Regions from separate parts of the Janthinobacterium sp. GMG1 genome, predicted to be linked through region 2. Evidence: predicted binding sites of a transcription regulator. Region 2 holds the regulator's gene; each other region holds the start of a gene.
The links. Region 2 encodes sigma-54, which starts transcription at its own class of promoters, with help from an activator protein. Its sites were predicted from a motif close to TGGCANGNAANCTGCTTT; they were not measured.
Positions count from the first base shown of each region.

Region 1 (3,358 bases), on a different contig from region 2:
TCCGAACCCGTGCCGGCGATGACGCGGCTGGTGAAGGTCGAGGCGTTGAATTCGTGTTCCGCGTACAGGATCAGCGATGTGTGCATGGCCTTTTCCCACGACGCCGACGGTTTTTCGCCATGCAGCAGGTGCAGGAAGTGGCCGCCGATCGAGTCGTCGTCCGTTTCCACTTCGATGCGCTTGCCGTTATGGCTGTAGTGGTACCAGTACAGCAGCATGGAGCCGAACGACGCCATCAGGCGGTCGGCGATGTCGCGCGCGCCCGGCGCGTTATGGTCGTCTTTTTCCGGCAGGGTGCAGCCCAGCACGGACACGCCCGTGCGCATCACGTCCATCGGGTGGGCGGCGGCCGGCAGCGCTTCCAGCGCCAGCTTCACGGCCGACGGCAAGCCGCGCAGCGATTTCAATTTGGCCTTGTAGCCTTTCAGTTCGGCGGACGTCGGCAGCTTGCCGTGCACCAGCAGATAGGCGATTTCCTCGAACTCGCAGCTGTCGGCCACGTCCAGGATGTCATAGCCGCGGTAATGCAAATCGTTGCCGGTCTTGCCGACCGAGCACAGCGCCGTGTTGCCGGCGGTGACGCCGGACAGGGCGACGGATTTTTTAGGCTTGAAAGTGGCGGCTTGCGGTGCGTTCATTGATTTCTCCAAAAATTGACTAGTCTCGGTTGCGTCACTGCGGGGCCGGCATGCGGCCCCTGCTTCTTGCTTATTTCTGCTTATTTCTTTTGCGCGGCGAACAGCGCATCGAGCTTTTGCTCGAAGTCGTGGTAATTGATCGATTCATACAGCTCCATGCGCGTCTGCATGGTGTCGACGACATTCTTTTGCGTGCCGTCGCGGCGCAGCGCCTGGTACACGTTTTCCGCCGCCTTGTTCATGGCGCGGAAGGCGGACAGCGGATACAAGGCCAGGCCCACGTGCGCGCTGCGCAATTCGTCCAGCGTGAACAGCGGCGTGGAACCGAATTCCGTGATGTTGGCCAAAATCGGCACGTTGACGGCCTTGGCGAAGGTGGCGTACATGTCCAGATCCGTGATGGCTTCCGGGAAGATCATGTCGGCGCCCGCTTCGACGCAGGCGACGGCGCGTTCCAACGCCGCTTCCAGGCCATCGACGGCCAGCGCATCGGTGCGCGCCATGATGACGAAATTCGGGTCCGTGCGCGCATCGACGGCGGCCTTGATGCGGTCGACCATTTCTTCCTTGCTCACGATTTCCTTGCCAGGACGGTGACCGCAGCGCTTGGCGCCCACCTGGTCTTCAATATGCAGGCCGGCCGCGCCGAACTTGATCATCGATTTCACCGTGCGCGCCACGTTGAAGGCGGACGAACCGAAGCCCGTGTCGGCGTCGACCAGCAGCGGCAGGTCGCACACGTCAGTGATGCGGCGGATATCGGTCAGCACGTCGTCCAGGCTGGAAATGCCCAGGTCGGGCAAACCCAGCGAGCCGGCCGCGACGCCGCCGCCGGACAGGTAGATAGCCTTGTAGCCGGCACGCTTGGCCAGCAAGGCGTGGTTGGCGTTGATGGCGCCGACGACTTGCAACGGGGATTCTTCCTGGACGGCCTTGCGGAATGCGGCACCTGCTGAGTATTGAGTCATGTGTTCACCTTATGGGTTTCGGATGGTCCCGAATGTTTCACGGAGTGGCTATGAGCATGGGTATTGCAAATGCCGTGCCAGGACCCTTCGACCAGAGGAAAAACCCGTTGTTGCAGAGCGAAAAGGCGAGCAAACGGCTGTAGCGGCCACGCAGCGTGGCTGTCACGCGAGGGAACAGCGATGTCACGTTTGGCGTCAACAATGTTTCATAATTGTTTCAAGAAATTCATTTTGAAACATTGAATGAAACATGCAACAGGCAGAAAAAGAGCGGGAATAAAAAAAACAGCCGGCGAGCGCCGGCTGAGAGTGATATTTCGAAGTAAAACTAGGCCAGCCTAACCAGCGGATTGGCGATGATATTGTCGATCTGGCGCACGGCTTCTTCGCAGGCGGCGGCAATCGCGCCGTCCTCGTCGTCGCGCACGAATTGCATGGTCGAGCCTTCGAATACTTCCAGGCCTTCCGCGGTGGCGCGTTCGATATCGCAACTGGCCGACCATTTGCCATCGGTGGTGGGCACGGCCAGGGGAACGATTTCCCAGCCTTTATAGTGAATTTTAGAACTGCTATCCATGGGGTGCCTCCTTCGTGACTGACTCAATAGTGGAAATCGTAGCATGAAGCGCGGCTGGCAGCGACGTGTTTCACGCGCCAGCCGTAGTCCGCTCACTTTCGGGCTAAACGATTTACGCTGGCTCAAGGGCGCAGCAGATTATCCACTTCCGTCTTCGCTACTTCCAGGCCAGCCGTGCAAGCCGTCTCGGGGGCCGCGTAACCGCCCAGGGTGCGGCTGCGCGTGATCGCCTGCGCCTGCGGCTCGCCCTCACGCTGCAGGCGGTAGGTAAAATCCCATAAATCGTCGTTATCCTTTTGCGGGGTCACGGAAATCGTAAAACCGCGGTACTGTTCGCTGCGTGCAGTGATATCGTTCATGAATTCCTCCTTGGAAGAATGAGGTTACCATGCAGCAAGCGTCAGGGTGCGCACGACTGTGACGGGCGCTTATCTGTTTTTCGCATGTTAAATGTCCATTTTCAGCATTTTTTTAGCGAACTCTGGCGATATAATGCCCTTCCCTTGCCCGTCCCTTGCCGCCGTGATGACTCCACAAATCCAAGCTTTCTTCGACCCCGCCACCGCCACCGTCACCTACGTTGTGTATGAGGCCGATGGCCGCGACTGCGCCATCATCGATTCCGTGCTCGACTACGATCCCAAGGCGGGCCGCACGTCCACCGCTTCGGCCGACAAGGTGATCGCCTTCGTGTGCGAACACGGCTTGCAGTGCCGCTGGCTGCTGGAAACCCATGCGCATGCCGACCACCTTTCCGCCGCGCCCTACCTGCAGCAGCAGCTGGGCGGCGACGTGGCCATCGGCGCCGCCATCCAGACGGTGCAGCAGGCGTTCGCGGCCGTCTACCACCAGGATGACGCCAGGGCCGACGGCTCGCAATTCGACCAGCTGTTCGCGCCCGACCAGGTGTTTCATATCGGCAAGCTGGAAGTGCGCGCGCTGCACGTGCCCGGCCACACGCCGGCCGACCTGGCGTACCAGATCGGCGACGCCGTCTTTGTCGGCGACACCCTGTTCATGCCGGACGTGGGCTCGGCCCGCTGCGATTTTCCCGGCGGTTCCGCTGCCCTGCTGTACCGCTCCGCGCAGCGCTTGCTGTCGCTGCCGCCGCAAACGCGGCTGTTCATGTGCCACGACTACCCGCCCAATGGCCGCGAGGCGCGCTGGGAAGTGAC
Region 1 covers NZ_JAXQNT010000005.1:183,168-186,525, reverse strand. The annotation lists gene prpC (2-methylcitrate synthase) at 1-638, opposite strand, end outside; gene prpB (methylisocitrate lyase) at 719-1,606, opposite strand; gene SJI03_RS15675 (hypothetical protein) at 1,935-2,183, opposite strand; gene SJI03_RS15670 (hypothetical protein) at 2,306-2,542, opposite strand; gene SJI03_RS15665 (MBL fold metallo-hydrolase) at 2,709-3,358, shown strand, end outside.
Region 1: the regulator sigma-54 is predicted to act here: its motif matches at 1,669-1,686, upstream of prpB (methylisocitrate lyase).

Region 2 (3,358 bases):
CATCCATCACGGCGATATACGGTTTCGGATAGAAATGGATCACATGATTTAACGCGTATTCTTCCGTAAAGAAATCTTCCAGCAGGGCGCTGCCGCCTTGCGGCGTGGCCAGGCCCGCATCGTAAAAGAAACGAATGTCGCCGCCGGCGCACAGGGCTTTTTCGCTGCTGGAACGGATCACGACGGCGTCCACGTGCGGATCATCGCGCCAGGCCAGCAGGACCGCGCTCAGGGCGCGCACCATCTCCAGCGACAGGGAATTCAAGGCTTTCGGACGGTCGAGCACGATGTGTCCGGTGCGGTTGCGGATGGAGGTCTGGACGAAGTCGCTCATGGCAGGCAGGAAAGAAGTGAAAGTGCAAACATTCTAGCGCCTGCGCGGGGAAGATTGCGTTCAACAGGTCCAGGCGCAAAAAAGGGCGCAAGATGTGCGCCCTTAGTTGATCACAACTGCTGGAAGCGGGTGGCCTTAGACGGCGACGACGGCTTCTTCCTCGGAGTTGTCTGGCAGATGCTTGATCGCCTCTTTACCGTGCCCTTGCACTTTGGTTTTGTATTTCATCACTTGCCTATCGAGCTTGTCGATCAGGGTATCGATCGCGGCGTACAGGTCGTGCGCCAAGCTTTCCACATAGACAGTCTTGCCACTCAAACGCAGGTTGACTTCAGCCTTTTGACGTTTTTCTTTCTCTTTGAGGTTATCCACGGTCAGAATCACGGCGATATCGATGACTTGATCGAAATGACGTTTCACGCGCTCCAGCTTCGTTTGTACGTATTCACGGATGGCTGGTGTCACTTCGAGATGATGTCCGCTGATGGTGAGATTCATACACACTCCTAAAGATGATCGGGTTCGTGCGGTCCATCCTATCCGGCCCGCAGAGGAACCGAAAAAAACTTACAAACACTTACGCAGGCTCACTGGCGGAATTTTCAACGCTTCCCGGTATTTGGCAACAGTACGTCGCGCAATCACCATGCCTTGTTCCCCCAGCATGTCCGCAATCTTACTGTCGGATAAAGGATTTTTAGGGTCTTCTGCTCCTGTCAGTTGCACGATCAATGCCCGTATCGCCGTCGATGACGCTTCGCCCCCCGCTTCGGTGGCGACGTGGCTACCAAAGAAATATTTCAACTCGAACATGCCGTGCGGGGTCAGCATGTACTTTTGAGTTGTTACCCGCGAGATAGTACTCTCGTGTAAACCCAGTGTATCAGCTATTTCACGGAGCACAAGGGGGCGCATGGCAACGGCCCCATGCGAGAAAAAGTTCTTTTGTCTTTCTACTATCGCCTGTGCCACGCGCAGGATGGTGTCGAAGCGCTGGCGCATATTCTTGATCAGCCACTTGGCTTCCTGCAACTGTGCGCCCATGGCGCCCTCGCCCTTGCCCTGCTTGAGCAAGTTGGCGTACATGGCGTTGACACGCAGGCGCGGCATGACGTCGTTGTTCAGGGTCACTTGCCAGCCATTGCGCGCGCGCTTGACGACGACGTCGGGCACCACGTAATCGGACACGTCCGAGGCGAATACGGCACCCGGATGCGGATTGCACTGGCGAATCACCGTCTGCGCCTCGCGCAAGTCTTCATCGTCGCAATCGAGGGCTTTTTTCAGCTTGTTGAAATCGCGCTGGGCAAACCAGGCCAGGTGCTTTTCGACGATGACGAGGGCCATGCGCCGCGTCACCATGGCGATGTGCGGCAAGCGCTTGATTTGCAGCGCCAGGCATTCGGACGCATTGCGCGCGCCCACGCCGGGCGGATCGAAACTTTGCAGCAGCGACAAAGCCGTGCGCATCTCGTCGGCGTCGATTTCCAGCTCTTCCGGCAGGCGTGCCAGGATGTCGTCGAGCGACTCTTCCAGGTAGCCATTGTCGTCGAGCGCGTCGATGATCAGCTCGACCAGCGCGCGATCGCGCAATTCCAGCACCGTCACGCGCATCTGCTCCATCAGGTGCTCGCGCAGGGTGCAGTGATGGGCCTCCAGTTGCGGACGCGAATCTTCATCGTCGGGCGCCTTGCCCCGGCTCGCCTCGCTCCAGTCGCTGTCGCCGCCCTCGGCGGCGGCCGGGCTGTCGCCCGCCTCGCCATCAAAGGTTTCCGCTTCGGCCGGCGCGGCGGGCGCGTCCTGGCCTGGCGGCTGGGGTGGCGCTTCGGCCGGCGCTGCCGTGGAACTCAAGGCCCCGTCGGACAGCAGGCGCAGCGAACGGTCGAGCGGATCGTCGAGGCGTTCAAGCAAGGGATTATCCGTCAGCAATTGCTCGAGTTCCTGGTGCAATTCCAGGGTAGACAATTGCAACAGGCGTATCGATTGCTGCAACTGCGGCGTCAGTGCCAGGTGCTGCGAAGTGCGCAGCTGCAATGATTGTTTCATTGGCTTACATGCGGAAGTGTTCGCCCAGATAGACCCGGCGTACCGACTCGTTCGCGATGATGTCGTCGGGGCGTCCCGACGCCAGCACCGAGCCCTGGTTGATGATGTAGGCACGGTCGCAAATACCCAGCGTCTCGCGCACATTATGATCGGTGATCAGCACGCCGATATTGCGCTCCTTCAAGAAACGCACGATGCGCTGGATCTCGATCACGGCGATCGGATCGACGCCGGCGAACGGCTCGTCGAGCAGCACGAAACGGGGATCGGTGGCCAGCGCACGGGCAATTTCCACGCGGCGGCGTTCGCCACCGGACAGCGACAGCGCCTGGTTCTCGCGCAGCTTTTCAATCTGCAAGTCAGCCAGCAATTTATCCAGCCGCTCCTCGATCTCGGCCTTCGTCAGCGGACGGCCTTCGACGGTCTGGATTTCCAGCACGGCGCGGATATTGTCTTCCACCGTCAGCTTGCGGAAGACGGATGCTTCCTGCGGCAGGTAGGACAGGCCCATCTGCGCGCGGCGGTGGATCGGCAGGCTGGAAATGTCCACGCCGCTGATATCGATGCTGCCGCCATCGGACGGCACCAGGCCGACGATCATGTAGAACGATGTGGTCTTGCCGGCGCCGTTCGGGCCCAGCAAACCCACCACTTCGCCGCATTCGACTTGCAGCGAAACATCATGCACGACTTGCCGCTTGCCATAGGTTTTTTGCAGACCGCGAACGATCAGGGTGCTGCCGCAACGTGTATTGTCCATTATTTCTTTCCTGGCGCGGGCGTGGCCGGCGCTTTCTCCGCTGCCGGCGCCTTGGTCTTCGGCTGGATCACCATGCGCACGCTGCCGCCATCCGCGGTGCTGGTGCCGCTGTTGGAATTTTCCATCGCGAATTCTTCCTTGCGGCTGTCATACGAGATGAAGGCGCCATTCGCCACATCGGTCACTTTCGCGCCTTCCAGGCGCGTCAGCTTGGCTCT
Region 2 covers NZ_JAXQNT010000002.1:596,585-599,942, reverse strand. The annotation lists gene SJI03_RS07720 (3-hydroxyisobutyryl-CoA hydrolase) at 1-334, opposite strand, end outside; gene hpf (ribosome hibernation-promoting factor, HPF/YfiA family) at 470-832, opposite strand; gene SJI03_RS07710 (RNA polymerase factor sigma-54) at 902-2,380, opposite strand; gene lptB (LPS export ABC transporter ATP-binding protein) at 2,385-3,140, opposite strand; gene lptA (lipopolysaccharide transport periplasmic protein LptA) at 3,140-3,358, opposite strand, start outside.

Region 3 (3,358 bases), on a different contig from region 2:
TCAAGCACGCCCCCTTCCGGCGCTGGCGCATCGACAGTATTTCATCGCTGCAATTCCTGCAGGCACTGGCCCAGGGCAAGCCTGTCTACACGGAAAGCACCCTGCACGCGTATGTGGAAGACGACTTGCGCCTGCTCAATGCCGCCCAGCCCGATCTCGTGATCGGCGACTTCCGCCTGTCGCTGTCCGTCAGCGCGCGCCTGCAGCGCATTCCCTACATTACCGTCAGCAATGCCTACTGGAGTCCCTGGGTGCGCCAGCACTACACGGTGCCCAGCCTGCCCCTGACAGGCATGCTGCCCATCTGGCTGGCCGATCCGATGTTCCGCCTGATCCGCCCGCTGGCCTTCGCCGCGCATGCCGTGCCCCTGAACCGCGTGCGCCGCCGCCACGGCCTGCCATCGCTGGGCAGCGACCTGCGGCGCATCTATACGGATGCCGACCACACCTTGTACGCGGACATTCCGCAACTGTTCCCGCCACACGCCATGCCGTCCACGCACGACTACCTGGGCGCCGTCATCTGGGCCCCGCCGCTCGACTTGCCGGACTGGTGGCAGCGCCCGGAGCTGAGCAGCGGACGGCCCATCATCTATGTCACCCTGGGCAGTTCCGGCCAGGGGCAATTGCTGCCGCGCGTGCTGCGCGCGCTGGCGCCCCTGCCTGTCACCGTATTGGCAGCCACGGCCGGCACCATCCGCGTCGACGCCGTGCCGCCGAACGCCTATGTCGCGCCCTTTCTGCCGGGCGATGCGGCCGCCCGGCGCGCCAGCCTGGTGATCTGCAACGGCGGCAGCCCCACCAGCCAGCAGGCACTGACGGCGGGCGTGCCCGTCATCGGCATCGCCGGCAACCTCGATCAATTCCTCAACATGCGCGGCATCGCGGGGGCCGGCGCCGGCCTGCTGCTGCGTGCAGACCGCTTCCAGGAAACCACCCTGCGCCATGCCGCCACGCGCATGCTCGACGATGGCCGGGCCAGGCTGGCGGCGCGTCAGCTGGCCACGGCCATGCGCGACTATGTTCCCGCGCAACGCCTGCTGCCCCATCTGCACGCCTTGCTGGGTCCGTTGCCGCAAGGCAGCCAGCCTTGACGGGCGGCGTCGGTTTTTCTTACAGCACGTCCGGCAGTACCTGCAGCACGTCAACAAAAGCACGCCAAGTCCTTGATTTCAAAAGAACCTCATGCGTTGGCATGGAAGTCGCTTAAGTCTGGCCATGAGCACCTGCCGACAGGACTCAGGCAAGACTTCCAGACTCACTCAACCACGAGGTGACTACAATGAAACTCTCGAAACTGAAACTGCTTCCGGCCGCAGCGGCACTGGCCATGCTGTGCGCCGCCGGTAGCGCACAGGCGGGTGCCTACGGCTATGCCTACAACAACATCTACGGCCTGCAGATCGCCGCCGCCACGGGTTCCATCACCGCCCTGAACAGCACCACGATCTCGCGCGCCACGGCTACCCTGAATGGCGTCAGCGTCATCAATGGCGGCCCCGGCCTGCTCGACTCGCCCCGCGCCGCCGTCGGCGCCGTGACCAAGGGCGAGAATAATTTCACACAACAAGGTGCCGCGGGCAACTACTCGCGCGGCGATGCGCAGATCGTCAGCACGCAGTTCCCCTCGTTCCCGCCCGGCTCCACCTCCACGCAAGCGGTGAACGTGGCCGAGGCCCACCTGGACGGTCCTTCCGGCACGGCCGATGCATCCGGGCGCAACGGCTCGACCACGGGCTTCTCCGTCAACTTCGTCGTCGGTTCGCCCACGGCAACGCTGAGCTTTGACTTCTTCTCGTCGCCATTCATGCAAGTCTTTCTGCAAAGCACAGTGGGCCAGCTTTCCACCGCGACGGCCAACCTGGTGATGACCATCACCATCACCGACTCGACCGGCGCGACCGTCTTCAACTGGACACCCGATGGCGTCATCGGCTCCGGCATCTTCGGTGGCACGGAATCGGCCGATGCGGCCAACCTGAACACAGGTTTGGCGACTAACTTCCTGACGCGCGGCAACCTGTTTACGTATGACCCCACCGGTTGCGGCACGCCCACGGGCACGGGCGTGGGCACGGCTTGCGGCGGCCACTTCGCCTCCGTCAGCAATGCTCTCGCGACTGGCAATTACACCCTGACCCTGAATGCGGTGGAAAGCGTGGATCTGGTGAAACAGCAAGCGACACCGGAACCGGGCACCCTGGCCTTGCTGGGGCTGGGTCTGGCTGGCCTCGGCTATGCCCGCCGCCGCAAAGTTGCCGCCTGACCAGGCAACAGGGGGGCTTCACAGGCGAGGGCGTGTCCTCGCCTTTTTTATGTGGCAAGCCTGTCGGTTTTCCTTACAACGCGGCCGACCAGGAGATGAGGATTTTCATGACTACCTTTTTATGCACCCGGCTGCCAACGGCCCTGCTGGCCTTGCTGTTGCTGGCCAGCAGCGGCACTGCCAGCGCCGCCGCCTACGGCTATTCGTACACCAGTGTCTTTGGCCTGGTCATCAGCAATCCCTCCGGCTCCACCACCTTGCTCAGCAACATCGACCTGTCGCGCACCACCGCCACGCTCAATGGCAGCAGCATCATCAATGGCGGCAGCAACGAAATCGATGCGCCACAAGCGAAACGCGGCGCCGTGAGCAAGGGAGAAAACGACTTTACCCGGCAAGGCATGGGCAATGCCTCGTATGCGCGCGGCGAGGCGCAAATCGTCACCTCGCAAATCCCCCCCTTTCCACCGGGCTCGACCAGCACGCATACCGTGAATGCGGCGGAAACCTTCCTGACGGGCACCGGCAGCGCCGACGCCTCCGGACGCAATGGTTCCAGCACCGCGATGACCGTCAATTTCGTCGTCGGCCAACCGGGCGCAACCATGGCCTTCGATTTCCAGGCCCTGCCCTTCATGCAACTGTATCTGGACGCGCTGGCCGGCACGGGCTCGGCGGCCACGACGAATATGGCGATGACATTTACCATCATCGATGAAAATGGCCAGATCGTCTTCAACTGGGCGCCCGACGGCAAGCTCGGCTCCGGCATCCTGGGCGGCACCGAACTGGCCGATGCCGCCAACCTCAATACCGGCTACGCGCAAACGCCGCTCACCAGCGGCAGCGTGTTCACCTACGATCCCAGTGGCTGCGGCGCGCCCACGGGCACCGGCATCGGCACGACGTGCGGCGGGCAGTACGGCGCCGTCACGGACCACCTGGTGGCGGGCAACTACACCCTGGTGTTGAACCTGCTGAACAGTTCCGAACTGGTCTACGTGCCGACCACCACGCCGATGCCGCTGCCGGGCACCTTGCCGCTGCTGGCGGCCGGCCTGGGCATGCTGGCCCTGGCGCGCCGGCTGCACT
Region 3 covers NZ_JAXQNT010000007.1:318,835-322,192, reverse strand. The annotation lists gene SJI03_RS20015 (glycosyltransferase) at 1-1,094, shown strand, start outside; gene SJI03_RS20010 (EDSAP-1 family PEP-CTERM protein) at 1,283-2,266, shown strand; gene SJI03_RS20005 (EDSAP-1 family PEP-CTERM protein) at 2,374-3,358, shown strand, end outside.
Region 3: the regulator sigma-54 is predicted to act here: its motif matches at 1,192-1,209, upstream of SJI03_RS20010 (EDSAP-1 family PEP-CTERM protein).